2 regions of the Lysinibacillus sp. NPDC048646 genome follow, and region 2 is predicted to be linked to the other one. Evidence: riboswitches for the same ligand, from Rfam matches in the RefSeq annotation. Region 2 holds a riboswitch; the other holds the start of a gene.
The links. A riboswitch is a leader RNA that binds a small molecule or an ion and turns the genes downstream of it on or off. The one in region 2 is predicted to bind cobalamin.
Positions count from the first base shown of each region.

Region 1 (15,882 bases), on a different contig from region 2:
TATTGGATTTTCTGACAGTTCAACATAATCATCTGCATGTAAATGTTTAGCTATGTTCTCCGCCACTTCTACTGCCTGTGAGCCCATCGTTTGATTAACTGCAGATCTCGCCGTATAGATTGTCGTCAAAATAAAAAAAATCAATAAAGTTACTAACGTAATTAACGAAATAAAAACAATTTTATTGCTTAACTTATCTGCTGTCCGCATATGATTAGCACTTTCCTCCTTTAATTTACTAGTATACTAATCCCTTATTATCACCTATTATTCTATTTTTTCAACTATTTCGACTTTGTTACTACGTAATTATTACTATCCAAGCGATTAATGCTAGTAAAGTAGCGAAAAGCGTCGGTACAGTTAGAATAACACCTATCTTTAAAAACTGACTCCAGCTTATTTTCATGCCCTTTTGCGCTAATATATGAAGCCACAATAATGTGGCAAGTGATCCAATCGGATTCATTTTCGGTCCTAGATTACAATTCTCCTCCCTAAATAAAAACCAGTAGCAATGATATCGCTACTGGTTTAACATTATTTAATTTTATTCGCCTAAATCTGCATTATGGTAAACATTTTGTACATCATCTAAGTCTTCTAATGCATCAATTAATTTTTCGAATTTTGCTACATCTTCACCAGTCAATGCAACTTCTGTTTGTGGTAACATGGCAAGCTCAGCCACCGTGAATTCTTGTACGCCTGCTTCTTTTAGTGCTTCTTGAGCAGCAAAGAATTGATCTGGTTCTGCATAAATAATTACTGTTTCTTCTTCTTCCAGAATATCACGTGCATCAACATCAGCTTCCATTAAAATCTCAAGTACTTCGTCTGCCGATTTACCTTCTAGACCAATAACAGCTGTTGAATCGAACATATAAGCCACCGAACCGCTTACTCCCATGTTGCCATTGTTTTTACCGAATGCTGCACGCACATCAGATGCCGTACGATTTACGTTGTTTGTTAAAGCATCCACGATTAGCATTGTGCCGGCTGGACCAAAACCTTCATAGCGTAACTCATCGAAGTTTTCATCGCCGCCACCTTTCGCTTTTTCAATTGCTTTTTCAATGATATGTTTTGGGACACTATATGTTTTTGCACGTTCAAGGACAACTTTAAGGGCGCGGTTTGATTCAGGGTCTGGTTCGCCTGATTTTGCTGCTACATAAATTTCGCGACCGAATTTTGCATTTACACGGCTTGTGCTTTGATCTTTAGACGCCTTCTTTTCTTTAATATTGTTCCACTTACGACCCATTGTTTCCACTCTCTTTCGAAAATAAAGTTTATAAAAATCATAGATGTGCAACTACACATCTGTAAATGGTATTTAAATACTTATCGTATCTTTACTCTGCAAATAATAACACAATGATGCTTACAAAGCTAGATATACCAATGTTTAAGGTGATGTTTTATGAAAGTCAAATTACAAAAAATTTCATCATTTCGAGCCTTTGTTTAAACTGCTTTACCATAAATAGTAGTATTTTCACAATTTCATATCTTGTTTAATCTTTACTAATAATGCCTGGCATCCTTCTATGGCTAAGTCATAGGTTTCTTGAAAATCCCCTGTATAGTAAGGGTCAGGTACGTCTTTTCTATGACTCGTTAAATCTAAAAAGCGCAAAATCTTAGGTGAATCTGGATTGCCCAACATGGTGTGGATGTTGTGAATATTACTATGATCCATCCCAACAATATAATTAAATTGTTCGAAATCAATCTTTTGTAATTGTCGTCCTTTCATCCCTTTCGTTGAGATTCCATACTCTCGAAGCTTATCTTGCGTACCAAGATGTGGTGGTTCTCCAATATGCCACGCACTCGTCGCAGCAGAATCCACTTCAATGGCGTCACTTAGATGCTCTTTTCCTACTAAATCACGCATCACTGCTTCAGCCATGGGTGAACGACATATATTACCTAAACAAACAAAAAGCACTCGAATCATACCAATGTCCTCCTACGACAAAGCACTCAAAACCAAATGATTTTGAGTGCTTTCTTTTCACTTTTTCTCTACTGCAATCCGCTTGTGTAACTCTTCTGTTAACGCAATTAGTTCATGCTCTAAATGATGCATAAATTCCTCGCGTCCGTCTTTACCCTTACCTGTTACATAAAACGGTTCGCCATAGATTAGATAACCCTTGCCACGCTTAAAAACATCGCCAGCATTACGTGCACCAACGTAAGCAGCTGGTACGATTTGCGTCTTTGACAGCTGTGCAATCGTAATCGCACCTTGCTTTAAATCAGCACCTTCTGAATTACGAGTACCAGAAGGGAAAATCCCAACAATTTTCCCCTCCTTCAATAACTGTGAAGGTATTTTAATGACACTTGGCCCTGGGTTATCGCGGTCAACCGGAAAGGCATTTAAATGCCCGACGAGCCAGCCAAGTCCTTTTATATCAAACAATTGCTTCTTCGCCATAAAATAAATTTCACGGGGATACATGGAAACACCTAAGTTTAAAATATCAACATAGCCTGTATGGGTACATGCAATAATAAACCCACCATCCTTCGGTAAGTTCTGCTCCTCATATACACGAGCCTTCGAGCCCATTAACTTTAATATTATCTTGACGATGCTTGCTACAAATTTATACACGGTCTCATTCCTATCTTATTAAATAGTTATCACTATTGTAATCGAAAAGACTAGTATGCTGCAATTACCTATACAACAATTAGACCTTTCCCACTAACACATCAACATCAATTGTTATTTCATGTAGAGAAATTTTCGCTTCATCTGACTTATGCCAGCCCATTGGTGTCATTTCAAGTAGTGCAGGAACAAGCTCTGAAGCAAGTGGCACTGTATAGGTAACACGTTCAACCATCACATCGGCAAAACTATCTCGAAAACGTTCTACGGTTTGTTCATTAGAATACGTTTCTTTAGCTGAATCAGCATATAGCTGTGTGCGAAGCTCTTGTAAATAACCACTTTGCGGTACAACCTTTATCACACAGCCGCCGGGTACTAATAGTCTCTTGAATTCTTCATAATTCGCCGGCGATAAAATATTTAAGATCGCATCAAAGCTAGTCTTTGCAAATGGACTCTTCGCTAAGTCACCCACACACCAAATTTGCTGTGGATAATGTCGAGCTGCAGCAAGAATTCCTTCCTTTGCAATATCAATGCCAATGCCAATACCTTCTCTTTGCGCCATAATACGAGCTAAATGTGAACCCTCGCCACAGCCTGTATCCAGCACTATTTTGGCAGCAGCAATTTGTTCTCTAATTTTTTCTTCAAGCAAGTCGTATATACCACTATCGATAATGGCCTTGCGAGATTCAAAAAGGTCCTTACTATATTTTGAAGTAGCACCATGTGTCAACATATTCACATAGCCTTGCTTAGCAATATCAAAAGAGTGATTCATTGAACATTCAAGCCGCCCTTGTTCATGCACAAGCATAGGCTCTTTACAAATTGGACAAGCAAATATAGTAATATTTCTATTCATCATTGCCGCTCCCGCAGCTCGTTTAGATAATGCCCCCATTTAATTCGCCTCCTTTTGCTCTGTTGGTGAAACGAGTGCAAAACGCTCCCATTTTCGACTTTTCCATCTAAAGTATACGATAATTGCACGCAACCATTCATCTGCCGATATAGCTAACCAAATTCCTACTAAGCCCCATTCTAAAACGAATACAAGCAAATAACCAAGTGGCACACTCATACAAACCATTGATAGAAAACCAATTTTCACAGGGAATCTTGCATCCCCTGAGGCACGTAATGAATTAATCACAACAATATTCATTGTACGCCCCGTTTCAAGTAAAATACTCAGTACTAAGACAGACGCTCCAATAGCAATTACCTCTGGATTATCCGTAAAAATACTCATAAGCTGTGTACGGAAAAGCGTCACAGCCACCACCATTATTATCGTGAAAATAAAAGCTGCACGCACACTCGACCACAGTTGATGGTACGCTTCCTCCTTTTTGCCGGCGCCGACATTACGACCTATGATTATCGCTGTCCCTGTGCCTATAGCAATTGCAAATAAATACGTGAACATAGAAATATTCATAGCATATTGTCTAGCCGCCAGCGTTTCGGCTCCCAAATAGGTAGCATAGTAAAGGAATATAATTTGACAGAACTGATACAGCACCTGCTCAAAAGCTGACGGTAAACCAATATTTAATATTTTCTGAACATATTCCTTTGAATAGGTAAAGTAATATTCTAGCTTTACACGAACTTCCATCACTTGATACAACAGCCATAAAAACACGATTACTGCAAGTCCACGGCTAATAACGGAAGAAATCGCTGCCCCTTTTACACCTAACTCTGGCATGCCTAAATTACCAAAAATCAAACCATAATTTAATACCACATGGAGCACGTTCATGCCTAAGGAAACATACATCGTTTGCTTTGTCCAACCATGTACACGAATCACTGCTGCTAACGCATTGATAATCGCTTGTAAAAAAATAAAACTACCAATAATAACTAAATAGCTTTGTGCATATATCAATACTTCGCCCTTTAAATTCATCATGGTCATTAAGCGACTTGCACCAAAGAAGAATACGACACTCATAATTAGTCCCACGCATAAATTCATGGTAACTGCCAATGCCGAAATCTTCGCCGCCTCAAAGTAACGCCTTGAACCAAGATACTGTGAAACAACAATCGAAGCACCATTTCCGACAACTTCCAATATTAAAATTGCAATATGAATATATTGATTGGCCGCTCCAACCCCCGATACAGCATTATCAGATAAAGCACTCAGCATAAACGTATCGGCTAACCCCATTAACATAAATAAAAAAACTTCTAAAAAAATTGGCCACGTTAAATGAAATAAACTTAAATGGTCAGCCGCATTTTTCTCACTAATCGTCTCCGCCAATCCTTTTCACTTCTCTCTCTAAATTGCATAAAAACCTATTGTATCTTATCATAGATTTGTCTGCTGTAAAGACTTATACGGTGAGAAAGGATGGCAAAATCCTTCCTATCATCTCATGAAAGTTGAACATAAAAAAACCCTTCTCACAGGGCTTGTGTGAAAGGGTGTCTTTTTAACTTAAGCAATTAGCTTGTAATTGTGCACGTTTGTCTCGCGTTAGACCAAACTCTTGCTCTAAAAATGCGGTCTTTGAGCCATAACGAACATCCATTGCATCGAGTGCCGCTTGTAAATAATCTTCTCGAGCAGACATTAATGCATAAAATTGCTGTAATTCGCGATCATTAAAATCCTTCCGAATCGCCTGTGCCATACGATTTACCATCGGGCGTAAAAGCTCATTCGTATCTAAGTAATCTTGCATAATAATCTCCTCAGGGACATCTAATGCTAATAAAATCAGTGCACCACCTATACCAGTTCGGTCCTTGCCCACTGCACAATGATGAACAAGCCCTAAATTTTCAGGGTTTTGAATCGTGGCGATCAATTCTTTAAATGAAGCATTATTAAAGGGCATCTGTGCATAAAAATCACAGAACATTTCTGGACTTACAACTTTATAGAAATTTTGCCCCCCAGTATTCGTAGGCATTTCAAAAGCATGGTTCCCCTTGGCTGGGATTTGTATATATTTAGCATTTGAAAATGTCGGATTAGGGTTATTTTGTGCTTCATGTTTGTCCCGATAATCAAAAATTGTTTTCACACCTAATGTCTCAAAGCGTTCTTTATCCGCCATCGTCATTTTCCCTAGTGCTGCCGAACGATAGATTAAGCCTTTTTTTACAATACGCCCATCTTTCGACTTATAGCCACCCATATCACGGAAATTATAGACTGCTTCAAACGGAATAACCTTCATGTCAAACTGTGTCATCCACTACGTCCCCCCTTATATTAGCAATCACCTTCCCCTCTATTCTATAGAACAACTAAGGATAATACCAATTTTCACACTAGGGTATTTCTTTACACAGTAAGCTCCTAAAATAAATGTACTGTTTACGATAAACACCACATAATTAGCATTCACCCATGTTGTGAAGCCGCCACTTTTCGCAAAAAATATCATTGCCTTCTTTTCCATACACTCCTCGTAAACTGCGTGATGATAAGTGATTTTTGAGCAGTGCGCTAATTGACCTGAGCGGCAGTCAACGGTACCCGAACGGTGTACTTTGCTACGTAGTGTTTCCCCGCTGTTACCAACGCGTTCTCCATCTTAGCAAGGCTTTCTGAGGCGGTATCGGTATACATTCATATATTTCAAAAAGCCGCCCAAACTTATAGGACGGCTCTTAAAAATCTTCAATTATTGAAATAATTCAGGATATACAGCTTTGGCTACTAGCTCAACCGCTTCCCCGATACGTGGCCCAGGTCGAGTGGATATATCAGCATCTACATAAAATACAGCTTTGTTTTGAATCGCTGTTATCGTGTTCCAACCATTGCGAGCAATGATTTCTGCCACAGGGTCTTCGCCGTAATTTACAGTTGTTAGAATGACTTCAGGGTTTTTAGCAATGACGTTTTCCTCAGAAACCTTTACCCAATCCTTTTTGTCAGCAAATACATTGTTCACTTTAGCCGCATTTAAAATTTCTTGTTGGAATGTACCTGAACCTGCTGTATAAATCTCTGGCTTCGGACTAATTTCCAAGTAAACATTTTTTTGTTTTTCTACATCTTTTACTTTTGCTTGAACATCAGCTATTTTAGCCTTGATGTCTTCATTTAGTTGATCACCTTTATCCTCAACACCCATGACAGTCGCAATTTGTTCTATATCACCATAGACATCTTCAAATGAAGCTGCTGATTTGATAACAAATACTTTTACACCTGCATCTTCAAGTCCTTTTAACGCATCGTCCTTACCATTAGCAGAGTAAGCTATCACCACATCTGGATTTAATGATACAATGCGTTCGCTATTAAACGTACTAGAATCTGATACACGTTCAATGTTTTGTGCTTCCGCTGGATATGTATCATACTCTGTAGCACCTACGATTTTATCACCTACACCTAATGCAAATAAGATTTCTGTATTGCTTGGCTGTAAGGATACAATCGTTTTTGGTATAGCATCAAATGTCACTTCTACACCACGATCATCTGTCACTTTATAGCCTGATTCAGCTGTTTTTTCTTCCTTCGATGTGTCCCCATTCTTCGCTTCATCAGTTGTACCGCAGCCTACTAGGACAAACGCTAACATCAAAATCGAAAGCCATTGGAAATTAACTAATTTTTTCACTTCACTCATTCTCCTTTTTTCTTTTTCATTGGGTATGATTTACTTATAAACGGAATCTCGGCGATTCCAGCCTGTTGATTCATGTATATAGCCATTACGAAAAATACATTGGCCAGTAATCCTAGATAATCGAAAAGGATGGTTGGTACTTCTCGCTCCTCAGACACTTTGTGCAAGGCACGGTATGATTTCTTTGCTTCACTTCGACATAAATGAAGGGCAGCAGCAGCCTCCGTCCCCTGAGGTAAAACAAAGTTTTGAATCTCTTCCCTAACATACTCAACGTAAAAATCATAACGATTGCTAAGCCATGCTAAATCTTCGTCGGTTACAGCTAATTTGCCACGCACCGAACCATTCACATGATAGGCCATTGGCAAAATTGCCATCAAATCAGCTGCCACAACTTCAACCGTTTCTTTCTTTATAGCAGCTAATGCAACACCCACATGCGTTGTTAAACTATCTGTACGAATCTCATAATCTACCAATGATATTTTTTCACGCATAAACGGATAACATGAATAACGTGCATTTTTTTTCAAACCTGAGACCCCACTTTCTTTCGCGAAACTATTCTTACTTACTGGATGAAAGTAAAAGTGCATAAAAAAAAGCCGCTCCCGATTAACAGAGAGACGACGAAAATGCATAAATAGCGTCGCTTTGACACGACATTGCCTATGTATTTGCCGTATATCCCCCTAACTTCCGAAGAGTATTTATACGCTCAAATAAAGGTCGGTCTCCTGGCTTGTACAGTTCGCTACCTTTATGTAGCGATGTCATAAAAACCTTCCCATCTACTAGAGTTATGATTCTTCGACAGTGGCTTAATTTTATGATATCTGTACTTACAGTTGCGGAAACAGCTTCGGTTTTACACCGAATTCCCGATTATGCTATGGCCTAGCACCCTTATTCTGCAAGAATTATTCACTTGTAAAGCAGTGTATCATATATTGTGTTGAAAAAGTAGTTGCGAAATTGCGGAAAACTTAATCGAAAATATACAAAACTTAGCACTATTTCTACATAACGATTAGCTATTCGTGTTTCTCCCTCAAAAATTCTAATTAAAGTATGACTATAAGATTTTATCAATAGCTTGCTCAATATCAAGTTGTGAATCAGTTGGTTCAAAGCGAGTAATCGTTTTACCGTTCCCATCCACTAAAAATTTTGTAAAGTTCCAGTGAATATTACGACCATCTAAAAAGCTAGGTACAATTTGGACAATGGATTGAGCTAGCTTTTTTCCTGCATATTCGCCTTTCCAAATTCTCGAAAATCCACTTCATGCTTCAAATAATTGAATAATGGATGTGTTGTCTCACCGTTTACTTGCACTAATTCAAAAATTGGAAACGTCACACCATAGTTAACTTTACAAAGCTGTATAGTTTCCTCACCATCTTCAGGATTTTGATTATCAAACTGATCACAAGGAAAACCTAAAACTACGAAATTATTCTTACCATATTTCTCATGCATTTTTTGTAAATCTTCAAACTGATATGTAAAACGACATTGGTTGGGAGTAGACAAATTTGTCTACTTCTTAATACCGACTTTATTAATTAATACTAATTGTATATTGACCCGCTTTATCTAACTACCATAACTTTTAACACTTGTTGCCAAATTATGAGGCGTACTTAGAATATTCAAACCAAATATAGAAATATCACTCTCTTTTGTCCTCAAAGCGCTGTCGCAATACTAGAGCCGAGACAGCGAACACCGCGAAAGCTACTGTTGAGGCGGCAGCAACCATCTGCAACACGTTTCCCGTTGGGGATTTGAACAACAGCGCGACCGAGATGATTAAAACGGCACCAGTTAAACCCATTCCCAAGATCGAAATCACCAAAACCTTGTTCATCGTATTAATACTGGAAAAAAGAATTTTTTCACCTTCGACATAATAAAACCTCCTATTTTTCAGTATTTTGTTACAAATTATTAATTCTACATCAAATTGAAATCATCCTCCTTTTAACATATAACTCCTTTTCATATTTTTCATGATTATAGCAATAAACTAAATTTTCTCCAACAAACGAGTTTCCAAATCAATTTCGCCTTGGCGTAATTGCGTCCGGATTTTGAATTGTGTCCGCACAATTCAAAATCCGTGACATCTGCCGGAGGCTTTGGGCCAACATAATGTTGGTCACTCAGTCGTTGCCACAGGACGTGGCGTTCTTAGACTGAGTTCCTCTATTTCAGTAGGTGTTTGGACACCCACTGAAAAGGAACCACACCCGCATTCATCTCACCACCTTCAGAGGTGGGAGTCTTCTGTACCTGTCGCTACGCTTTCGGTACAAAAAATATCTGCTGAATGGAGATAAAAAAAACAGCCATTACGCTTGTTTAACGAATGGCCATCTTATATTTCTTTTTATATTTTGCATCTTGTTCTTCTTCAATTAATCTTTGTGCAATTTCCAATAGTTTCGTGTCATTCGTGGCATCAAACAACTTTTTAAAGGATACAATAATATCATATCGCATGAGTGCCGGGTGTTTTTCGTCAATACATGTTTGGAATCTTTTTGCTAAATATGAAACAATTAAATCTCTTTGCACCTGTCCTGCAAGACCAATTTGCCAAATTGCTTGTAGACTATGTCTTGCTGTTACGGTTTTATCATCATACGTTACTGCCCAGATTTTCAAAAAATCCTCTAGTACACGTTCTTCTGGATCACTTTTTGCCGCCAATGCGCATAAAAACTGTACTGCTCGCGCACGCACATGTCCATCTTTATATGTAAGGGCTTGAATGAGATGCTCCCAGACTGCGTATGTCCAATCAACTGGTTCTTGCATAATTTTCATCAATTTTTCGTAAGACTCGTATTGAATTTCACGGTCAAGCTCTGTTAAATTACTAAAAAGTTGCAAAACCTCTTTTTCCATGATTCATCCCTACCTTTATTCTGTCAGAACGTTATAAACTTTTAAATTTTTTATGTTACACTTAACTTAATTTATACCAAGAAGGAGAGTTTATGAATAAATCTATTACCCGAAAGTTGATTTTACGAACGCTTGTGATTATATGCCTAATAATTGCGGCATATTTTATCATACCAGTCTCCGTGCCTATTATACTGGCTGGAATTACCGCTTTTTTCTTAGAACCAATTGTTATGTTTTTTAAACGCAAATGGAAAATGTCACGTAAAATTGCAGTCGCCTTCATTTACATAATGAGCGTTATCTTTATTTCTATTATTTGTTACTTTACTATTACACAGCTCATGTCGCAAATAATAATAGTTTCTAAGCAAGCCCCTTATTATATTTCTAAGATATCGGAAATGTGGCTTCACATGCAAGATAACATTTCTAAATATACCGAAGACTTCCCCGCTGAAGTGAGTACCTCACTTCAAAATACGACGTTGGATTTCATCAAGAAAATTGAAGAATCTTTTCTAAACTTCTTTAATTATACCAAAGTTACCGCATTCTTTTCGGAAATTCCAAGCCTCTTTATTAGTCTTCTCGTATATATGATTGTTCTATTTTTATTTATGCTCGATTTGCCAAAATTAAAACAGGTTACTTACAAATATTTAAAGCCATCTACTGCTAAAAAGATGAAAATAATCTCCAATCGCTTAAAAGATGCAATCTTTGGTTTTATGAAGGCACATTTACTCGTTAGCTTTATTATTGGCGGTGTCACACTTGTTGGACTTCTCCTTATCCAACCAAAATATGCTGTCACTATGACCTTGATCATTTGGCTTATCGACATTATTCCATTCCTGGGATCAATTATTATTTTGGCACCTTGGGGACTTTATCATTTATTAATGGGGAACACATCCATTGCTGTTCAATTATTCATCTTAGCAGTAATTTTACTCATTATTCGTCGAGTAGTCGAGCCCAAAATGATGGGAGATCATATTGGATTATCTACTTTACCAACATTAATAGCAATGTTTATCGGACTTCAGCTATTTGGTATTATTGGTTTACTCACTGGACCATTCTTTATTATTTTATTCTTCGCTTTAAAAGAAACAGGCATTATCAAGTGGAACTTCAAAATTTAACTTATTAGAAAAGCGCATTCGTGGCAGTTAAGCTGCGATATGCGCTAGAAAATGAATTTTAATGTAATTGCCACATATAGCAACTTTCCTTTATATTTTTTTAACCTTTTAAAAAGGCCATCTCTGTAATTTGCTCTACAAAGATGACCTTTTTGCTATTTAAATCGTCTATATAATAGTAGGATTATTGAATGCGACCGAAGCCTACTAAATATTGATTCCACCAATCAAGTGATTCGATGACAACACCTTTGTTTTGCGCATCAATCATCGTGTTGTTGCCTAGATAAATACCGACATGTGCTACGCCTGATCCATAGCTGAAGAATACTAAGTCACCAACACGTGCTTCACTTGCGGAAATGCGTTGTGTTGCTAAATATTGCTGAGATGCTGTACGTGGTAATGAAACTCCCGCTTGCTTGTATGACCATTGTACAAGGCCTGAACAGTCAAAACCTGTTGATGGATTGCTACCGCCCCATACGTAACCACGACCTAAAAATTGTTTAGCTGTTGAAATAGCATCGCCAGAAGATGCTGTACCTGTACCTGAACCAACAACGATTGATTGCGTTTTACCACCATTACTAATATTAGTTGTTTGCATTACAGGTGCAGCAGATTGAAGAGCACGTAAACGAGCCGCTTCTTCTTCAGCTGCTTTCCGTTCCGCCTCTAAGCGTTCCTCTTCTTGTTTCGATGCAATTTGAGCCTTTAACGCAAGTGATTTTGCTTCGTTTTCAGCTTTTTTAACTTCCATTTCGCTTTCTTTTTGTTGAAGCGCTTGGAATTGCTTTTGTAATTCTTTTTGTTTTTCATCTAAAGTTACTTTTTGTTCTTCTAATTTGGCTTTATCTGCTTCTTGTTGATTGACTAATTCTTGGTCTGCATCCATTAATGTTTTAACCGCTACGACACGGTCCATTAAGTCTGCAAAGCTTTTCGCTTCAAGAACTACGCTTAAATAAACACCCACTGTGTTATCCTGCGCTTGGTATGCAGCCATACGTTCACTCAAAATAGCTGAACGTTGCTCAATACGCTTTTCTGTTTCCACGATACTCGCATCAACTTCTTTAATATCTGCTTGTACTTGGTTAAATACTTTCACTTTTTCGTCAATATCGTTTTGGAGATTTGTTAATTCCGCCTCTAATTTCTTAACTTCGGCATCAATCTGAGCTTTTTTCTCAATCATATGTTGAGAAGTTTCTTCTGCGTGCACTTCGGTTGGTTGGACTGTATTAAATAATAAGCCGCCAGCAAGTGCTAATGTTAGCACCATCGACTTACGCCATTTATTGCGCTTACCCACTAATCTTCATTTCCCTTCATCCATCAATTTCGCTCTTGGTGTTCTATGTAATCACTTGAACGATTTTTATTTATCATCAAATTTACGTTTATACTTTTATTAGCCTTTTAAAGTTTAGCATTAATGGCACAACTTTTATACTATTTCTCGTCGTTTTAATAGTTTAGTAAAACTCGAAACATTTTTGTAATATTATCGATATCACTTAATTACTCTACAATATACAACAATACACTGCATTATCACATAATTAACTCCCGCTACACAAATGACGAATGATTATTTGTAATGGTTTTGTAATATACCGCTATATATTTCTCAGGCAGTAAAAAAAAGGCAGAGGAATTTTTCCCCTACCTATTGTTTCATGGAACGTAAAGCTTGAATAGATAGCCGTACTAATAGGATTGCACATAAGAACAGACCTAAGTACGCTGCTGTATTTAAGTAAACCGCATAGGAATCATGTATAAATTGCGAGATAGCTAATAGCGCTACAGATATAATACCAAATGTAATCCCAACGAGTAATAAGACGAAACGTGAAAATAACTGCGTTATAAAACGAGCATTATGTTCATCTGAAAAAATATCATGGTGTAATATAATTTTCCCACTTTCAACTCGTTGAATGAGTTGGTCAACTCTTCTTGGCATTTTTCGTAATGTTGGAATTAACATCGATAGCTCTTCTTGCAAACGTTCCTTTGTAGCCATCGGTTCTTTAAAAGGCTTTAGAAATGCTGCGCGCATATAGGCGGAAGAAAAATCTTTTGCCTCTGTGAAAATATCAAATTGTCGATCAATGATTCGCAAAGTACCATCCAACGTCACTAATGAGCGAAGCGCCAGACCGACAGAGGGATAAAACGCAAGGCCAAAATCACGGACAACGGTAAATAGCGAGTGAATCAACTCTTCAGTTGGAATACGATCTACATAAGTGATTTTCAACAATATTTGATCTATTGCTTGCTCCATTCTAGCCCGTTCTGCATGAGCAGCATTTTCTACTAATAGCATTAAACCATCATATAAGATACTCGAATCATTCTGCTGAATACCCATTAAAAATAGCTTTAAACCTTCTTGTTGAGTCGCTCCCAAGCGTCCGACCGCTCCGAAGTCGAGAAGAATCGGCGTACCATCTGTCTCATCAATATATATATTGCCAGGATGCGGATCTGCATGAAATATTCCTGAAAAAAGCATTTGCTCAAAGAATGAATACAATACAGTCTGCGCAAACTGCCTGCGATCTATTGATAGCCGTCTAAATTCTGATGCGCCTTCTGCTACACTTTTCCCACGTACATATTCCATGACAATAATGTCTTCATCACTGTATTGTGTATAAATTTTAGGAATGCGAACCTTATAATCACTTTTCGCAAGCGCATTCGTTACCTGCAATGTATTACGCACCTCAATATCTAAATGGATTTCCTCACGCAAACCATCCGCAAATCCACCTGCCAACTCTCGAAAACCCAGCGACTCAGCCCACGTTGACTTGCTTGTAAGCCAGTTCGCGAATTCCTCTAATATATCCAAATCATCACGCATTATGCCTTTCACTTCTGGACGAAGTAATTTCACCACAACTTCATCGTAATTTTTCAGTCGTGCCTTATGTACTTGTCCAATGGATGCTGCCGCTAAAGGCTCCATATGAAAAGAAGTGAATACCTCATCTACAGCTTTTGGAAGGGAATGTGCTAAAATCTTTGTGACTTGCTCCGGTTGCAACGGCCTCACACTTTGCTGAAGTCGTTCTAATTCATCTATGAATATGGGCGAAAACAATTCTTTACGTGTCGATAATACTTGACCAAATTTGATGAATATCCCACCGCATTGCTCCAATGTCGTTCTGAGTGCAATTGCGAGCTCCTTTTCATTTTCACGCTGTCTTGCATATTTAATTGTTTGTACAACACCATTTGTGACTGCTATTTTTAATACCTGGCGTAATCTCTTTTGTTGACGCCAGTAACTTCGTAACCTTAATAGTATCGACCTCTGTCCATGTCTTCGATCTCCACTAGCAATACCACTCGAATCAAAGAGCTCAAATACGAGGTAGAGCAGCATGGAGATAAGGAGCATGCTGCCTATCCAAATTAGCGTACTCACCTCTGTCACAGTTTGCATCATGGATTCCGATAAAAAATTTGTATGACGCAAGTATGAATACCAGTAGACAAAGGAAGTGAGTGTCACACTTATAACAACAGAAAGCACTCTTCGTACAAAATTAATACTCGAACCTATTAAACGACCACTAACAAAGTAAATGATTCCCGAAACGACTATGATTTGAATAAGAAATTTCACATAAATCAACAGTACCACCCCCGTTGTATCTTCCTAATACTGCTAGTATAACAAATACATGCCTGCACTTTCTTTTACAAGCTCACGTCGGAAAACAATAAGTGAATATAACAGCTATTTTTTCTACCCACCAAATTTTTCGAACATCCAGTATCCCAATCATTAGACATTATTTGCTTTGTAAAACCACTACAAATATTGAAATTAAGAAATAATTATCATTGATAATATACCCACCAAGGTATATCATTAACTTATATAAAGATTTAACAAGATTATAGACTTCACTATTTATTGTTAATTCAACTTTCCATCTTATCTATACCCCAATAAGTATAAAACAATAAAATAAAAGGATGTGTATGTACATGAGTAAAAAGTTTTTAGTAATAGGTGGCGTTGCAGGCGGTGCCACAACAGCCGCAAGAATTCGTCGCTTAGATGAACAAGCCGAGGTTATTATGTTTGAAAAAGGTCCCAATGTATCGTTCTCAAATTGCTCTTTACCGTTTCATTTAAGCGGAATCGTTGAAAACAGTAGCAAATTGATTTTAATGACACCACAGGCTTTTCAATCAAAATACAATATCGAAGCACGAGTTAGTCAAGAAGTAGTTTCCATTAACCGCGATGCAAAGACCGTAACTGTAAAGAATTTAATAAACGACACTATCTATGAAGAAAGCTACGATACGTTGGTGCTATCTCCTGGCGCAAGTCCCATCGTACCAAACTTAGCGGGCGTCGATTCTCCTCATGTATTTACTGTTCGTAATGTAGTAGATATCGAACGATTAAACAATTATGTTAAAAGTGATGATATAGAAGATATTGCCGTAATTGGTGGTGGCTTTATCGGTGTAGAAGTGGCAGAAAATCTACGTCTTGCAGGTTTCA
Region 1 covers NZ_JBNNLZ010000005.1:101,762-117,643, forward strand. Annotated here, with positions in the region: gene ACQKII_RS08130 (methyl-accepting chemotaxis protein) at 1-210, opposite strand, end outside; partial or broken gene ACQKII_RS08135 (ArsB/NhaD family transporter) at 302-484, opposite strand; gene ACQKII_RS08140 (YebC/PmpR family DNA-binding transcriptional regulator) at 551-1,270, opposite strand; gene ACQKII_RS08145 (low molecular weight protein-tyrosine-phosphatase) at 1,505-1,969, opposite strand; gene ACQKII_RS08150 (lysophospholipid acyltransferase family protein) at 2,027-2,635, opposite strand; gene ACQKII_RS08155 (putative RNA methyltransferase) at 2,715-3,545, opposite strand; gene ACQKII_RS08160 (MATE family efflux transporter) at 3,546-4,925, opposite strand; gene ACQKII_RS08165 (tyrosine-protein phosphatase) at 5,098-5,865, opposite strand; gene ACQKII_RS08170 (hypothetical protein) at 5,905-6,075, opposite strand; gene ACQKII_RS08175 (ABC transporter substrate-binding protein) at 6,301-7,251, opposite strand; gene ACQKII_RS08180 (hypothetical protein) at 7,257-7,796, opposite strand; cobalamin riboswitch at 7,974-8,186, opposite strand; gene ACQKII_RS08185 (hypothetical protein) at 8,500-8,799, opposite strand; gene ACQKII_RS08190 (hypothetical protein) at 9,631-10,179, opposite strand; gene ytvI (sporulation integral membrane protein YtvI) at 10,272-11,330, shown strand; gene ACQKII_RS08200 (NlpC/P60 family protein) at 11,515-12,648, opposite strand; gene ACQKII_RS08205 (ABC1 kinase family protein) at 13,006-14,994, opposite strand; gene ACQKII_RS08210 (FAD-dependent oxidoreductase) at 15,354-15,882, shown strand, end outside.
Region 1: linked by a shared signal. The riboswitch ahead of ACQKII_RS08180 (hypothetical protein) and the one ahead of ACQKII_RS21375 (energy-coupling factor ABC transporter permease) in region 2 are both predicted to bind cobalamin.

Region 2 (15,882 bases):
ATTGACAGGGTAGGCGGCTTTATCGGTGGAAAGGCAAATTATCTTTTTTACGCCTGCCTGAATAGCTGCGGTCAAAACATTCTCGGTTCCTAGAATATTCGTTTTGACGGCTTCAAGTGGGAAAAACTCGCAGGAGGGGACTTGCTTAAGCGCAGCTGCATGGAATACAAAGTCTACATTATACATGGCATTGTGAATGCTTTGGATGTCGCGAACATCACCGATATAAAATTTGATTTTGTTATTTTGATATAGAATGCGCATATCCTCTTGCTTTTTTTCATCTCTTGAAAAAATTCGAATTTCCTTTATATCAGTATTCAAAAATCGTTGTAAGACCGCATTGCCAAAAGATCCGGTGCCTCCAGTTATCAATAGTATTTTATCTTTAAACATCGTATTGTATTTTACACCTCCTTATGACATAAAGCGCAAGCATTTATTTCAAACCTCTTAGATGTAAATCGTATTCAGAATTTTCCCTTGGAAAGTTGTACCAATACGCTACTATATCTGTGTATTTACATGTAGGATTTTTATTCATGAGTGCGCAATTAAAGTCCCAATCCCCCGCAATATCTTTTCTTTTCGTAAACTGTGCTTCACCTATTAAAGTTCTGCGAATGATTTTAAATTGCCCTGGCAATGAATAACGATTTGCTTCGTTTTTAATAAATGTATAGCCAGCTTTTGTTAACATGTTGTAGTAATAGATGTCAAATTGACCGTCTACTTGTGCTAAAACATCTGTGATAGCGGGCAAGTAATGATCATCACTATCAATGATAGCTACATAATCGCCCGTTGCTGCAACGATGCATCGATTATAGGAATCACTAGCTCCTAAATTGGTTTGATTGACTAATAATTTTAACGCAGGACAGGTTTTTTGATATTCTTGTAAAATTGCTAATGTTTTGTCGGTTGATCCATCATCACAAACAATAATTTCATAAGCATATTCTTTAGGAATACTATCGAGCATGGTTATTATCCATTCTTCACTATTGTAAGCGGGTGTTAAAAAACTAATATTCATGAGAACCCTCAATTCTTTGTTCAATTCATTACAATGCATGTTAATAATCCGCATAAAGACTTCCTTTTTTACAATATGCATATAATGTATTGCTCTGTAGGCTATTGTTCATTTTGAAATAAGCGTTTTGAAATTATAGTTTAAATATTAAATGAGGCATTTTTTTAGGGGGAACATCTTATAAAACTAAACCTAGTAAGGGAACAACAATTACACAAGGATATTGTTCCTGGCATCAATGAATGATGAATTTTTCACCTTATTTTCGGAAACGGCATATGCTATATATAGAGTTTTTATAAGGGGGATACAATGTCTAAAAAAATAGCATTTATCTGTAGTGTGGAATCGTATAAGCTCTCTGACGCACATATTTTCAAAGACCTTTGTCTTGTTCCTATTTTACTAGGTGAATATTTAGGCTATGATGTAACGATTTTAACAACTGAAATGAATGAAACGCTACTCAAACAAGCATTCCCTTCAGTTACTTTTCAACCTATTCCTTTTCAAGATGATTATGTAGCGAATATGAATTCTTACTTAATCGAACATGCGCAAGATATTGATATCGCATTTGCAATTGGACCATATCCATCTTATTTATCCATACTCAAGACGTACAAGAAATTCAATCCGAGCGGTAAAATCTATATGAAGCTGGATGTTAATCGATTTTGGTTAAATCGATTAAAGACCTATCCTTATTTTGTTGAATTGCTCCAACTTTGTGATGTTCTTTCCTCTGAATCTGGAGCCATTCAAAAGTCTCTTCATCAATTTGTAAATTTAGATATTAAACATATACCAAATGGCTTTTATGAACTGTTCCATACAGAGCCTGTCTCGTTTAACGAGAAAAAAAATAGAATACTGACAGTAGGACGTTTAGATGCGCCTGAAAAACAAATTCTACTGGCTGTAAAAGCGTTTTTAGCCGCCGAGCTCACAGATTGGGAATATCGTTTAGTTGGTCCAATGTCTGAGGACTTTAGCAAAGAGTTACACACACTTTTGGAAGAGAGCCCGTACGCTGCTCAAGTAATGATATTAGGACCCATTTACGATAAATATCAATTAGAGGAAGAGTATAGGCAAGCCAAAATTTTTTGCCTTACCTCGTTAGTAGAGTGTTATGCACATGTATTTGCTGAAGCAGCTAAGAATGGCTGTTATATCGTTACGACCGATGTTGACGGTGCAGCGGATATTACCCATCATCAACGCTTCGGGATGATTCATCCAACACATGATTGGCAAAGTGTAGGAAGGACATTGCAGCAAGTAACAAAGCAGGAAGCAATACTAGCTGATACATGCGAGCACCTCCAAGCATTCGCTAGAGCGGAATTAAACTGGAAGCATATTGTGCGAAAAGTTGCACAATATTTAGATGAAAAGCCGTGCTAAAGTGTATATTTGCTTGAATTTGAGAAGTATTCTTTTCTTTATTCCATTATTTACTTTATAATGAACACTAGATTCATATAGACAACCATGGGTAGACATAAGGGGAGAATAGGATGGAAATACTTCAAGCAACAATGAATGAACTAGAGGAGCTAACAGTGCTTTTTGATGAATATCGCCAGTTTTATGGGATTGAGTCAGATAGAAGCGGCGCGAAGGCATTTTTACAATTACGAATGGCATTAAAAGAATCAGTTATTTTTATAGCTGTGAAAAATGGCAAAACAATTGGCTTTGCACAATTATATCCGACATTTTCTTCTATTGCTTTACAGCGTGCGTATATTTTAAATGATATTTATGTAACGGAATATGCTAGGGGCCTAGGGGTGGGCAAGGCATTGATGGAAAAGGTATTTCAATATTGTGAGCAGCAGTATGCTCGCTATGTGACGCTGCAAACGGCAACAGATAATGTAAATGCACGTACGCTATATGAAAAGCTTGAAATGATGCAAGATCAATATAGTAACTATGTTAAATATTTCAATTAAGAAAAAGTATCTCATCCATCTCGGATGAAGATGCTTTTTTAGTGCGCCCAGCATAGACGTAATCAGGATAGGGTGCAAGTCCCGAACTACGGAAGACAAAGTAGTGGCTAGCCAAGTGCAAGGGTGTCCATGGTGATGTGAAATCTGAGGGAAGCAAGCAGCAAATCTTAGCACTAAGGAACTCGAACTTTATGGAAGGCTCGGTAGGGTTGGATGAATGTGCTAAATAACATAAAGTCCTTTCTGTCGAAGGTCATATCAAGTAAATGATGCAGACAATCCAAGCTAACTTCCATGTTAATTTATATATATATAGCATGTAAAGTGATTGTCTGTTGGAGTCAGTTCATTTGTTTCTTTGAGCATGAACCACCATGATGGTTCATGAAGCATTTTTTCCTATTTTTAATAATATCAAATAGCTTAAAACATAAAAATACCCCCTAGATTTTCTAGGGGGCATTCCTTCACTTATTCATTGTGAGGAAGATTATTGTGCGCATTTAGTGTTGGCTTAGAAGCGAATAGAGCATGCTTCACTTTTTTGAAAAGATAGAGCTAAAAAAATGCCTCTACTACACTACCTTCAACCGAAATTTTTGACCTTCTACTAAGTTCATTTTTCAGTGTAGGGGATTTATAGCTTATTTTATCTCAAGTGTATATGGCTGTGTGCTAGCTTTGCCATATAATTCACTTACTTCAATATAGTATGTTCCTTTATCGAGTTCGACCGTACCTACTTCAGCATCTTCAGCACCGTAAAGATCTAAGGTTTCTACTGTTTTTCCTTTTGCATCAATAATGCGGATGACGCCATCCAGTGCTTTTTCTGTTTGTAGAGAGAAGAACACATCACGTTTGCTGTCATTGGTAAATTCAAAATAGTCCTTATCACCAAATGGAACTCCTGCATTCAGATATTGAGTAGCTACCCATTTGTCGTCTTTTTTTGTAAGCTGAGATGGTTTTGTTGGTACACCATTGACTAACTCAGAATCTGCATCTTCATCTACTCTATTATGATCAAACATAGTTAAAGTATATGGTTCAATCGATACTTGTCCAAGGTTCGCTCCATTAACAACAATAAAATAACCGCGATCCTTTTTCGCTTTAAATGAAGTATTTACATCTATTGTGCCAGAAATGCCGAGTAATATTTCAATTAAGTTTTCACCTTGCCCAAATGGAATTTCTGTTTCCATTTCTTTTGGATCGATTTCCATATTACCATTTGTGTCTTCAATAATGGAGCCTGAAAATTTAAATTCTTTTTGAAGCTCTTTAGGTAATTGATTTAGCTGTTCATTCGTCAATGGTACGGAAGAAACAAGAAGACTCATAACTTCATCTTTGTCTCGTTGCTTATAATAGTAGAAATCAGTATCATCTTTATAAATGAGATGATTTTTATAGGTAATACCAGGTTGAATCGTTTGAGCATTTATTGGTGTATTATTATCTTTATTATGATCTGTTGGAATATCTGCCATTTTACTTGTTTTAAGTGTGTATGGTTCAGAAGAACGGTTACCATAATTGACTACACTTACAACATAGGTTTTGTCCTTTTTCAAGGCAATTGTCTTTGCCTCGTTTTCATCACTTGTTGTTCCCAGAAGTAGACCGATTAGTCCCATATCATTAGTTAATGAAGAAACTGGTAATAATTCATTTGTATCCTTATCATATTCAAATATGGTTCCAGCTGGTGTTTGGTTCATGCCTTTATTAATATGGAAACCATATACGGCATCTTCTTTAGCTTCAAATAAGAAGTAATCTTCATCATATTCTGTTTGGAAGTATGCTTTTTGATCTGCTCCAATATCAAAACGAATCGCATTCTCCATAATTGCATCCACATTTTCCAGACTTCCCATACCATCTGGACTCATGAACATACTCATTAAATCATTGGCTTGATTATTTTTTTTAGCTTTATACGGAGTTACAGGTAATTGATCATTTTGTACGTTGTCTGGTAGTATTTCCTCATTTAATGGAAGTCCGTCTTCATCTTCAGGAAGGCTAACGACTTCTCCTTTTAATGTGTAAGGAATCATTGATTCACTTATACTCTCTTGCACTTCAATGCCTCCGCTAAAGAACATGTCAAGTGAAAAATCGATATCGCTTTCATTTGATACGCTTAGTACATACTCCTCATCAGGAATAGCATCGACGATAAGGCTTACTTCGTCTCCTTTATCCGTGCCGTAGGATGTTTGAATTGGATACGCCTCATCCAATTCCTCATCATTAAGTTCTTCTGTCGGTACATTATTTAAGTCTTCTTTTAGATAAAGTTCCATGGATGCTGTAACACCTGGGATACCCGATAAATCAAATTTTAGCGTTGTTGGTTCTTTTACTGTAAAAGTAAAATAATCTTTGTCTCTTTGTTGATCTTTAGAAAGTAGGGTATAGTTTTTCCCTGCTGTACTGTATGGGAACTTTTGGATTTTCTCCATATTGTCCATATCTAATGAATCAACTGGTAATTCCTTTGTAGTTTGAGCTGTAAAGATGTAGTTAGATTCGCCCTTTAAACTATAGCTGCCATTATGATCTTTTACGCCAATTAGCAGCGTTCCTTCTTGTTCTGCTTTAAATAGGTATCCTTCTTGCTTTCCTACGCGGACATCATTCACGTTGATTGGTTCTACTTCATCTTTATGACCTTTAGGGTAGAAATACAAATCAAATGCATAATCGAATTTGTTGGCACCTTTTAATGTCAGTTGAGCATATTCATCTGATGCTAAATCAACCTTGTACCATTTTTTTTCATCTGGCTGTTTGAATTCACCTTTTTCTGTATTCAATACAGTTTTTTGAAGGTCTTTTGCGTTTTTCATTCGCTCATCTTTTGTTTCTGTGTACTGTTTAGGTAGATTTTTTATATCAAACTGTAATGCTTTTAAAGGATCGATAAGACCATGTCCATATGTAAGATCATAGCCTTTCTCGCCTAAATCCTTCGCGGTCATTTCGAGAATAGCTTCAATTTCATGAGGCTTTAAATTTGGATATTTTGATTTTAGTAGGGACGCCACACCTGCAACAACAGGAGATGCCATTGATGTCCCGCTAAATTTTACAAAGGATGATCCTTTTTTCTCATCATGAACTGTACTGTATACATCTTCACCTGGAGCTACCACGTCAACCGATGGACCGTAGTTTGAATAGCTTGATAGTTTATTTCTATCATTCGTAGAACCTACGCTAATGACACCTTCGAAAGAAGCAGGGAAGGAGTAATTATCTGTCGATTCATTTCCAGCAGCTGCTACAACGGTAATGCCATTATCAATCGCTTTCTGTACGGCTTCCTTCATTAATGGAGATTCGCCATAGCCGCCAAGGCTCATGTTAATAACATCAGCGCCTTGCTCAATGGCATAAAGGATTCCTTGTGCAATGACGAAATCATTGGCGCCATCTTTTCCGTTGAATACATCAATAGGAAGAAGCTTGGCTTTTGGATTAACCCCATGTCCACCAATAGCATTATCTTTTGCTGCGCCAATAATTCCAGCTACATGTGTTCCATGGTCGCCAGGATAAGTAGTATTGGCAGGTGCTGCTGCATTATAGGGTGGTAGCACTTGAGATTTTAGTTCGGGATGTTTAAAATCCACACCAGAATCGATAACAGCTACTTTTACGTCGTGATTGCCTGCTAATTCAAGGGCCTTATCAATTTGAAGCAGATTTAAATGATACATATCCTTTTTCTTTGGATCTTCCCCGGTACCAAAGGCATGATACACGTAACTTGGAGATACACTTTTAACTCCTTGTTGCTTTACATAATAGGAAACTGCTTTTTCTAACGTTACTCCTTTGTTAAGTTGGATAACATCGTAACCTAATGAAGGGATAGACCGGATTACTTTTGAGCCAATTTTTTGATGTGCATTCTTAGCAAGACCGGAATGCTTGACGATAATTGTATCCTGACTAATCCATTCTTTTTGATTGTTGAATTGCTTTAATGTTTGTTCCTGTTTGCTAGCGATAGCAATCTTCACTAACTCTGAGTTCTTCGCTGTGTTTTGTGGTGCTTCTGCAAAGGCGGAAGCAGCAGGAACTATTAGTGCTGTAGATGCTACTACAGCCATTGAGTTCTTAATCCATTTCTTCAATTGTTTTCTCTCCTTGCGTGTTTTATTTTAAGTCACATCTATAGTGATACGAATGAAAGATCAAAAAGTTTCGTAATATAAGGATATAGGTGAATATTTTTCCAAAGTTTTCGCGGTCATAGCAGATGAATGATGAGAAAGAGTACGTTCATCTAGGTAAGTCTGAAGGAAACATAACGTACACGTTGAAACTTACTTAGCGAAAAGTAGCTGAACCATGAAGGAATATGGCGTAAACTCGAATTCGAATTTCACTTGTTTGATGAGCAGACAATCCAAAGACAAACTTTCTCAGTAGAAGAAATCGTAATCCCATAGGAGACACTAAGTGGTCAGGTATTCAAATGGTAAGAATAGACATAAAAGTATAACGGACAGCGAGATACAAACTCACTGTCCTTCTGTCTTCATGGAACCGTACGTAAGGTGGGGGTGTCAACCTCTCTTACTCGATTTGTAAAATAGCAGTCGAGGAGAGTGGATGCTAGCACCAGTGAAAAGCATGCAATTATTATCCAAGAAATGTTAAAAAAATATCTTAAAGTTGTTCAATAAGTCTTTGTAAATCTTCCTTCGAACGAGGGATTGTAATGTTTTGTTCAAATAGCTTTTTGTTTTGTAACGCAATAGCCATTTCAAATATCCACGGGCGTTCGAGATGGGCACGTTCAAGTACATCTTGTTGATAGAACAATGCAATAGGATCACCATTATAGATGATTTGCCCAGCTTCCATAACAATAATTTGATCTGCCCATTCATAAGCAAGTGGAATGTCGTGCGTAGCAAGTAAGATTGTTCGTTCACCGTTTTCCAACTTTGCAAGGGTCTGTAATACTTGTGCAGCATAATAATTATCCAGTCCTGCAGTTGGTTCATCTAATAGTAAAACAGACGGTTCCATCGCTAAAACACCCGCCATTGCTACACGTTTTTTCTGTCCAACACTTAAAAAGTGAATGGGTTTTTCGAGCAATGTTGCCACCTCAGTTTGAGCAACTGCCCAGGCGATTTTTTCTTCAATTTTTTCACTTGTCCAACCAAGATTGAGTGGTCCGAAGGCAATGTCTTGCTTAACCGTACCAGAAAAAAGTTGATGGTCCGCACCTTGAAATACAATGCCAACTTGTTGACGCAAAGATTTTAAAGCTTTTCGATTATAGCTCATTGCTACATCGCAAAAGAAAATATTACCTGTAGTTGGTCGTAAAATGCCGTTTAAATGCTGAAATAATGTTGATTTTCCGGCCCCATTATGTCCAAGTATTGCGATTTTTTGACCCTTTGGAATTTGTAGCGTAATATCCTTTAAAGCATAGGTACCATCTGCGTAGCTATAAGATAAATTTTGGAGATCAAAGTAAAGATCTGTCATGAGAAAAACCCTCCATAAATGATGAGGAATACAAAAACACTCGTAATACCTAGCCAGTTTTTCTGACTATAGCTAACATTCTCTGGCCAGTAGACAGGTTCACCACCGCGTGCCTGCATCGCATTATTGAGTTCACGACTGCGCTGGAACATTTCTGCAAATAATGCAGCGATTAGCATAGATACTGAACGGAGCCATTGCATCGGAGAACGATAGCCGAGCCTTGCTTGCTGTGCTAAATGTATTTTTTGCATACTGTCTAAAAAAATGAAAATAAAGCGATATGTTAGTTCCACAAGCTCGACAAATAATACTGGCAGATGCCACTGTCGCAGCACATGGCAGATAGACTGCACGGATGTCGTTAATATTAAAAAGTATAAACAACTAATACTGCCAAGTACGATGAAAAAGAGTTCTTGCGCTGTCAGCAAGCTTGCAGTGCCCACAAAAATAGTCCATGTTTTCAGCTGGAATGCCCAAATATGGAGAGGTATGACACTTGATGTTGGCGCAATAGCAATTAGTATCGAAACTAAGCTCGACAATAGAAAAAAACCTGGTAACAGTAATAACTTTGCATAATACATAAAGGGAATTTGTGCACCTAAAATGATAAAAGCACTCATTACAATAAATGTAATGAGTGATATAAGTTCATCTCTCATGATAAGTGACAGTAGTAGCAGACCAAGGGAAAACGTCATTTTTTCTAGCGGATGAACAGACGCTAGTTTATTTATATAAGCATACTTATCAATGAGTAACATCGCTTAACCTTCTTTATGTTTGCCACGCATGAAGCCGATAAAATAGCCAATAAAACCAGCACCGATTGCGGCTTGAAGTACGAATAACAAGCTCTCAATTTCACCACTTGGCGGCTCCCAGAAACTTTCAAACCATGGCTCATACTCTGCGTTAATTTCACCAATTGCTGCTTCCGCTTCTCCATCAGCGCCACCGAATTCTGCACCTTTTTGTACAAATAGCGGAATGATGGCCAACAGCACTACAATTGCTAATAACAGTAAATTTTTTTTCATTTTAGTGTGCCTCCTTTGCTGAGAAAACACGTAAAGCTTTTAATTCACTAACATTATATTTTTTCAGGAAATTCATGACGATGACTGTTAAAATTCCTTCGCTAATTGCAAGCGGAATTTGTGTTAATGCAAAAATCCCAGCAAATTTCGTAAAGGAAGCCATAAAGCCACCTACTTCTGATGGGAAGGCAAGTGCAAGTTGAACAGACGTCACAACATATGTACCTAAATCACCAAGCATTGCTGCAAAAAATACGGCCAGTGAGAACGATAGACCGATTTTTTTAGATCCTTTAAAAATAAAGTAAGCGATGAATGGTCCCACAATAGCCATCGAAAAGGCATTTGCGCCTAATGTTGTAATGCCGCCATGTGCTAAAAGTAAAGATTGGAATAATAATACGATTGTTCCAATCACGCTCATTGCTAATGGACCGAATAAGACAGTTCCTAGGCCAACACCAGTTGGATGTGAGCAACTTCCTGTTACAGATGGGATTTTAAGTGCGGATAACACGAATGCAAAAGCACCTGAAAGACCGAGTATCATTTTTGTTTCAGGGTTTTCATCGATTGTTTTACGGATTGAACGTAATCCTAAAATAATAAATGGAATCGAAACGACCCACCAGAAAATGGCCCATTCAATCGGCAAAAAACCTTCCATAATGTGCATGGCAAATGCCCGATTTGGCACGAGTAAAAATGCCAGTAAGAAATAACTAAGCTTCCAACAAGAAAATTTCAAAACGGCTCCTCCTTCAATTAAATTTTACAATGTAGCGTGCGCAAAAAAAAAAGCACTTCTCCAATTTAGGAAAAGTGCATAGCTAAAAAAGCAAATAGAATAATAATCTGCCAAGCCGCACACCTATCCTCGTAGGTTGAAACGATCACGTATTTTTCGGCAGGTCTCCTGGCTTTAGTTCTCCATTTTATAGGCCTTCCCATCCTTTGGACAGTGACATACTCTATAAAACTCCCTATTACAGTGGCGGGACCGCGCCGGACTTGAACCGGCTTCCCTTTTAAGCGAAATGACTACACTTCGCACCGAAAAAAGATGAAGTTGTGAGATTTCACGACAAAGTGTAACATGATTTTCCATAAATAAGCTATCTCTTTTTTATAAAAAAAATTTTAATTGAGCTTCAATCAAGAAAATTCTGATAAATGAAAGGGGAAAACAACATTTTCATAGGGATTATTTATAGAAATTTTACTAAAAATTTCACAAATTAAAAAAGAATTGTTGAAATTTATAAATAATAAGCTATGATAGAAACAGTTTTCAATTACGTTTTATACAATCTAAATTTCATATAGATACATCTATAAGTGCTCGATATTATTCGAGATAATAGGGAAATCGGTGCGAATCCGATACAGCCCCCGCTACTGTAATAGCTGATGAAATCGCAAATGCCACTGTGTAACTTGGGAAGGCGCGAAAGTAAAAAGAAGCTTAAGTCAGGAAACCTGCTTAGTTGATGGCATGCAAACTTTTCGGAGGGAGAAGTTGAAGCGAGAGCGAGTACCTGATTTTATTCGTTTTTATTTGGCTTCTACAAGACCTTTACTCTTCGTCTAGAGTGAAGGTCTTTTCTTTTTCCTAAAAGCATAATGAGGGGAGAAATACAATGACAACTTGGAACTTAGAAGGCATGAAAACGCATCTTTTTATCTGCAATGGCAGTAGCTGTATGAAAAAAGATGGCGAGGAAATTACCCAAGCAATACGTGATGAAATACAGATACAAGCACTTGATAAGGAGATACATACGACAAGAACACGCTGCAACGGCAGATGTAAGGATGCATGTGTTGTGATCGCTTATCCGCAAGGAAACTGGTATCGCGTGCCAACGACAGAGCATGCGAGGGTGCTCGTGCAAGACGTACACCACGAGTCTTTACATAGTGAACACGTGTTTACACTTCGTGAAGGACTGTTACAGCGTACAGCACAAACAACAGCGATTAAAGGCATCGAAAAGGTGAAAGAGGGGTAACAAAATGGCGCAAAAAGGTAAGATTTTCGTTGTGGGCTTTGGACCCGGTGATTTTAAACATATTACAACACGAGCTGTCGAGGCACTACAACAGAGTGATTTTATCATCGGCTATAAAACGTATGTCGAGCTCATTCAAGATTTAGTGACGGCAAAGTCGATTGTTAGTACAGGAATGACCGAAGAAGTTTCAAGGGCACAGGAAGCTGTGCGTCAGGCAGAGGCAGGCAATATCGTGTCTGTTATTTCTAGTGGAGACTCTGGTGTATACGGAATGGCTGGACTTGTCTATGAGGTGTTAATCGAACTTGGATGGACAGAAGCAACTGGTGTGGAAGTCGAGATTGTACCTGGAATTTCTGCTATTAACTCGTGTGCAAGTTTACTAGGTGCACCGATTATGCATGACTCGTGCACAATTAGTTTAAGTGACCATTTAACACCGTGGAATTTAATCGCTAAACGTGTGGAAGCTGCAGCAATGGCGGATTTTGTTATTGCCCTTTACAACCCTAAAAGTGGTCGTCGCACACGTCAAATCGTAGAAGCACAACGCATTCTACTAGAATATAGATCGCCAGATACACCAGTAGGTCTCGTGAAAAGTGCCTATCGTGATCGCCAGGAAGTTACGATGACAACATTAGCAGAAATGCTTGAACATGATATTGGAATGCTCACAACAGTTGTGATCGGAAATTCATCCACATTTTTCTATGACAATAAAATGATTACACCGCGAGGCTATCAACGTAAATATACGCTTGGGGAAGAAAAACAGCCATTACGTCCACATCAGCGTCTGAAAGAAGAAAATGAACCATGGGCGATGAATCAAGAAACAGGAACAGCGCGTGCCGATTTTGCGGCAGACCCGAATGCAGGGCGCAGTAAGCCCAGTATAGCAATTACACCTGTGTCAACACCTAAAAGATCATCACTTGAAATGGCTGCAACGGCACTTGCGATGGTAAAGGGGACAAGCGCTGGCCATGTAACACCAAAGCTAGTTCAACAAAAAATTGAATCCATTTTTGAACTAGCTGTAAGTCCTGGGGTGGCAAATAAATTTTTTACGCCGCAGCAAATGACGGCTTTAGCACAAGTTGTCGGCGAACAAGGAACGATGGAATATACACCTGATCATCAAATTCATTTGAAAATTCCAACGTCGAAACCCGATGAAATTACAGCAAAACTACGGGAAGTGGGGTTTTTGCTAGCACCAATCGGTGATGTACTGTCATTAAAAGCATGTGACTTCTGTTATGGTGAAAAAGCTGACTCTATTCCATATGCCGAGGAAATTCAAGCAAAACTTGGTGGTTTAGCTTTACCCAAAACGCTGAATATCGGCTTTAACGGCTGTGGTATGGCATGCTATCGTGCAGTGTTTGACGATATTGGTATCGTCTATCGTAAAAGTAAATTTGATGTCTTTATCGGGGCAAAACCAGTGGGGCGTACAGCGCATGCTGCACAACCTGTTGTAGAAGGCTTAGAACCTGAACAACTTATGCCACTTGTTACAAACATTATTGAAGAGTACAAAGCTAACGCGCATCCAAATGAACGCTTGTTTAAATATTTCAAACGTGTGAAAAAAATATTGCATTTTACGTATCAAGATATGTCTTCAAAAATAAAAGTAGAGCCAGCTCCGTGCGGCGACTAGTGAGGAGAAAAGAGATGAAAGCTATTTTATTTGTCGGCCATGGCAGCCGTTTAGCAGCAGGAAATGATGAGGTGCGTACATTTATTGAACAAATGACTCCTCGGATCGATGCCAGCTTTTTAGTTGAAACGTGCTTCCTTGAGTTTGCTTCGCCAAACATTGAAGAAGGCATTACGAATTGCGTGAAGAAGGGCGCAACAGAGGTACATGTTATTCCGATTATTTTACTGCACGCTGGACATTCTAAGATGCATATCCCGGCAGAAATTGAGCACGCGCGTGAACATTATCCAAACATTACATTCACCTATGCACAAACGATTGGCATTCATGATGAAATTTTTGCAATACTGGAAGATCGTCTTGCAGAAACTGGCTTCAATGCAGAAGAAGAGCATAAAGATACAGCCATTCTATTAATTGCGCGTGGCGGAAGTGATCCTTATGCCAACGGTGATTTTTATAAAATCACACGTTTATTATGGGAAAAATTACCTGTTCCGATTGTGGAAAGTGCCTTTATGGGCGTAACAGACCCACGTGTTGAAGAAGGCATTGAACGCTGCGTGAAGCTTGGCGCGAAAAAGATTATTATGCTGCCATACTTTTTATTTACAGGCATCCTCATGGAACGTATGCATGGCATGCGCCAGCAATTTAACGAAAAATACCCAGACTGTGATATTGAAATTGCTAATTATTTTGGCTATCATGAGCGCCTACAAAATGTGCTGTTAGAGCGTATTGAGCAAGCTGTAAATGGGACTTCGACAGGTATGCAAGATTTAGAAAACTACCGTGCTTATGCTGCGGTGCATGGTCATGCGCATCATCACCACCACGATCACGATCATGATCACCACGACCACAATCACGATCATCATGACCACGATCACCACCATCATCCTGAAGAGGAGCCGGTGAAATGATTTTCATGTTAGCGGGGACGAGTGATGCAAGGAATCTAGCACTGGAATTGCAATCTGCTGGTCAGCAGGTGACAGCAACGGTAGTTACGGATTCAGCCGCTACGAGTCTGACAGAAGTTGGTCTCCCTCATTTAGTTGGTCGCTTGACAGCTGAAGAAATGGCCGCGATTTTAACACATCAAGGCTATCAACTTGTTGTAGACGCCTCCCATCCGTTTGCCGAGGAGGCTTCTAAAAATGCGATGGCAGCAGCGGAAAAGGCGGGTGTACCCTATATTCGCTATGAACGCGCCCATGAGCATTACGCACATCCTCTCATTACGGTTGTGAAAGATTATGAGGAAGCGGCTAACCTAGCAGCAGAAAAACGCGGTGTCATTATGTTGACAACAGGCAGTAAAACATTAGCGACGTTTACAAAAGTATTACAAGGTCTGGAAAATACGCGTGTTATTGCGCGTATGCTTCCTCGTCTCGATAATATGGAAAAATGTGAGGCACTAGGTGTGGCCCAAAGAGATATTGTGGCGATCCAAGGACCATTCTCAAAAGAATTAAACGAGGCACTTTTCCGCCAATATGACGTAACACTGATGATTACAAAAGAAAGCGGCAAAGTTGGTTCAGTTGATGAAAAGCTTGAGGCGGCACTTGCTTGTGGCATTGAAACGATTTTAATTGCTCGACCAAATATACACTACGGCCAACAGTATTCCACTTTCGAGGATTTGCTACAGGCTGTTCACAACACACTTTAGGAGGCAGGACAAATGGATTTTAAAACAGATTTCAAACCATTAACAGTAGACCCAGATAAGATTTATGATTACAGTTTCGCAATTATTGCAGAGGAAATGGGTGAACATAACTTCACAGAAGACGAGTGGAAAGTTGTTCGTCGTATTATTCATGCATCTGCTGACTTTGAGTTAGGTCGTAGTGTCATCATTACACCAGGAGCGTTAGAAGCTGGGGTTAAGTCTATCCTTGCAGGTCGTCACGTAATTGCTGACGTACAAATGATTGAAAGTGGCTCAGGGAAGAAACGTTTCCAAAAACATGGCGGGGATTTACACTGCTATATCGCAGATGAAGATGTTTCCATTGAAGCAAAAAAACAAAATACAACGCGTGCCATTATTTCGATGCAAAAGGCTACAACATTACACGAAGGTGGGATTTATGCAATCGGCAATGCACCGACAGCATTACTTGAGTTGATTCGCTTGATTAAAGAAGGTTTAGCTAAGCCGGATTTGATTATCGGTATGCCAGTTGGCTTCGTATCAGCGGCTGAGTCGAAAGAGGAGCTATTAAAGATAGAAGGTATTCCATATATTACGAATGTTGGCCGTAAAGGCGGTAGTACAGTGACGGTTGCCGCATTGAATGCCATTTCTATTCTAGCGGACGAACAGGCGAAAAAATAATGGAGCGGAAGCCAAAAAAGGATCCCAAGGACATGCGTCACGGTTATACAACGGGAGCCTGTGCAACTGCTGTAACAAAAGCTGCATTACTAGCACTGATTACAAATGAAGAACAGGAAACGACTACCATTCATTTGCCAATCGGGCGTGATGCAACGTTTACAATTGAAAAATGTACATTTGATAGCAACGCAGTAAGCTGTGAAACGATAAAGGATGCTGGTGATGATCCAGATGCAACACATAAGGCGCTCA
Region 2 covers NZ_JBNNLZ010000029.1:10,944-26,825, forward strand. Annotated here, with positions in the region: gene ACQKII_RS21335 (polysaccharide biosynthesis protein) at 1-396, opposite strand, end outside; gene ACQKII_RS21340 (glycosyltransferase family 2 protein) at 440-1,039, opposite strand; gene ACQKII_RS21345 (glycosyltransferase family 4 protein) at 1,352-2,449, shown strand; gene ACQKII_RS21350 (N-acetyltransferase family protein) at 2,563-3,003, shown strand; gene ACQKII_RS21355 (S8 family peptidase) at 3,648-7,160, opposite strand; gene ACQKII_RS21360 (energy-coupling factor ABC transporter ATP-binding protein) at 7,699-8,535, opposite strand; gene cbiQ (cobalt ECF transporter T component CbiQ) at 8,532-9,305, opposite strand; gene ACQKII_RS21370 (energy-coupling factor ABC transporter substrate-binding protein) at 9,309-9,581, opposite strand; gene ACQKII_RS21375 (energy-coupling factor ABC transporter permease) at 9,583-10,329, opposite strand; cobalamin riboswitch at 10,471-10,654, opposite strand; cobalamin riboswitch at 10,901-11,083, shown strand; gene ACQKII_RS21380 ((2Fe-2S) ferredoxin domain-containing protein) at 11,222-11,593, shown strand; gene cobJ (precorrin-3B C(17)-methyltransferase) at 11,598-13,268, shown strand; gene ACQKII_RS21390 (sirohydrochlorin chelatase) at 13,283-14,197, shown strand; gene cobK (precorrin-6A reductase) at 14,194-14,955, shown strand; gene ACQKII_RS21400 (precorrin-8X methylmutase) at 14,968-15,627, shown strand; gene ACQKII_RS21405 (cobalt-precorrin-5B (C(1))-methyltransferase) at 15,627-15,882, shown strand, end outside.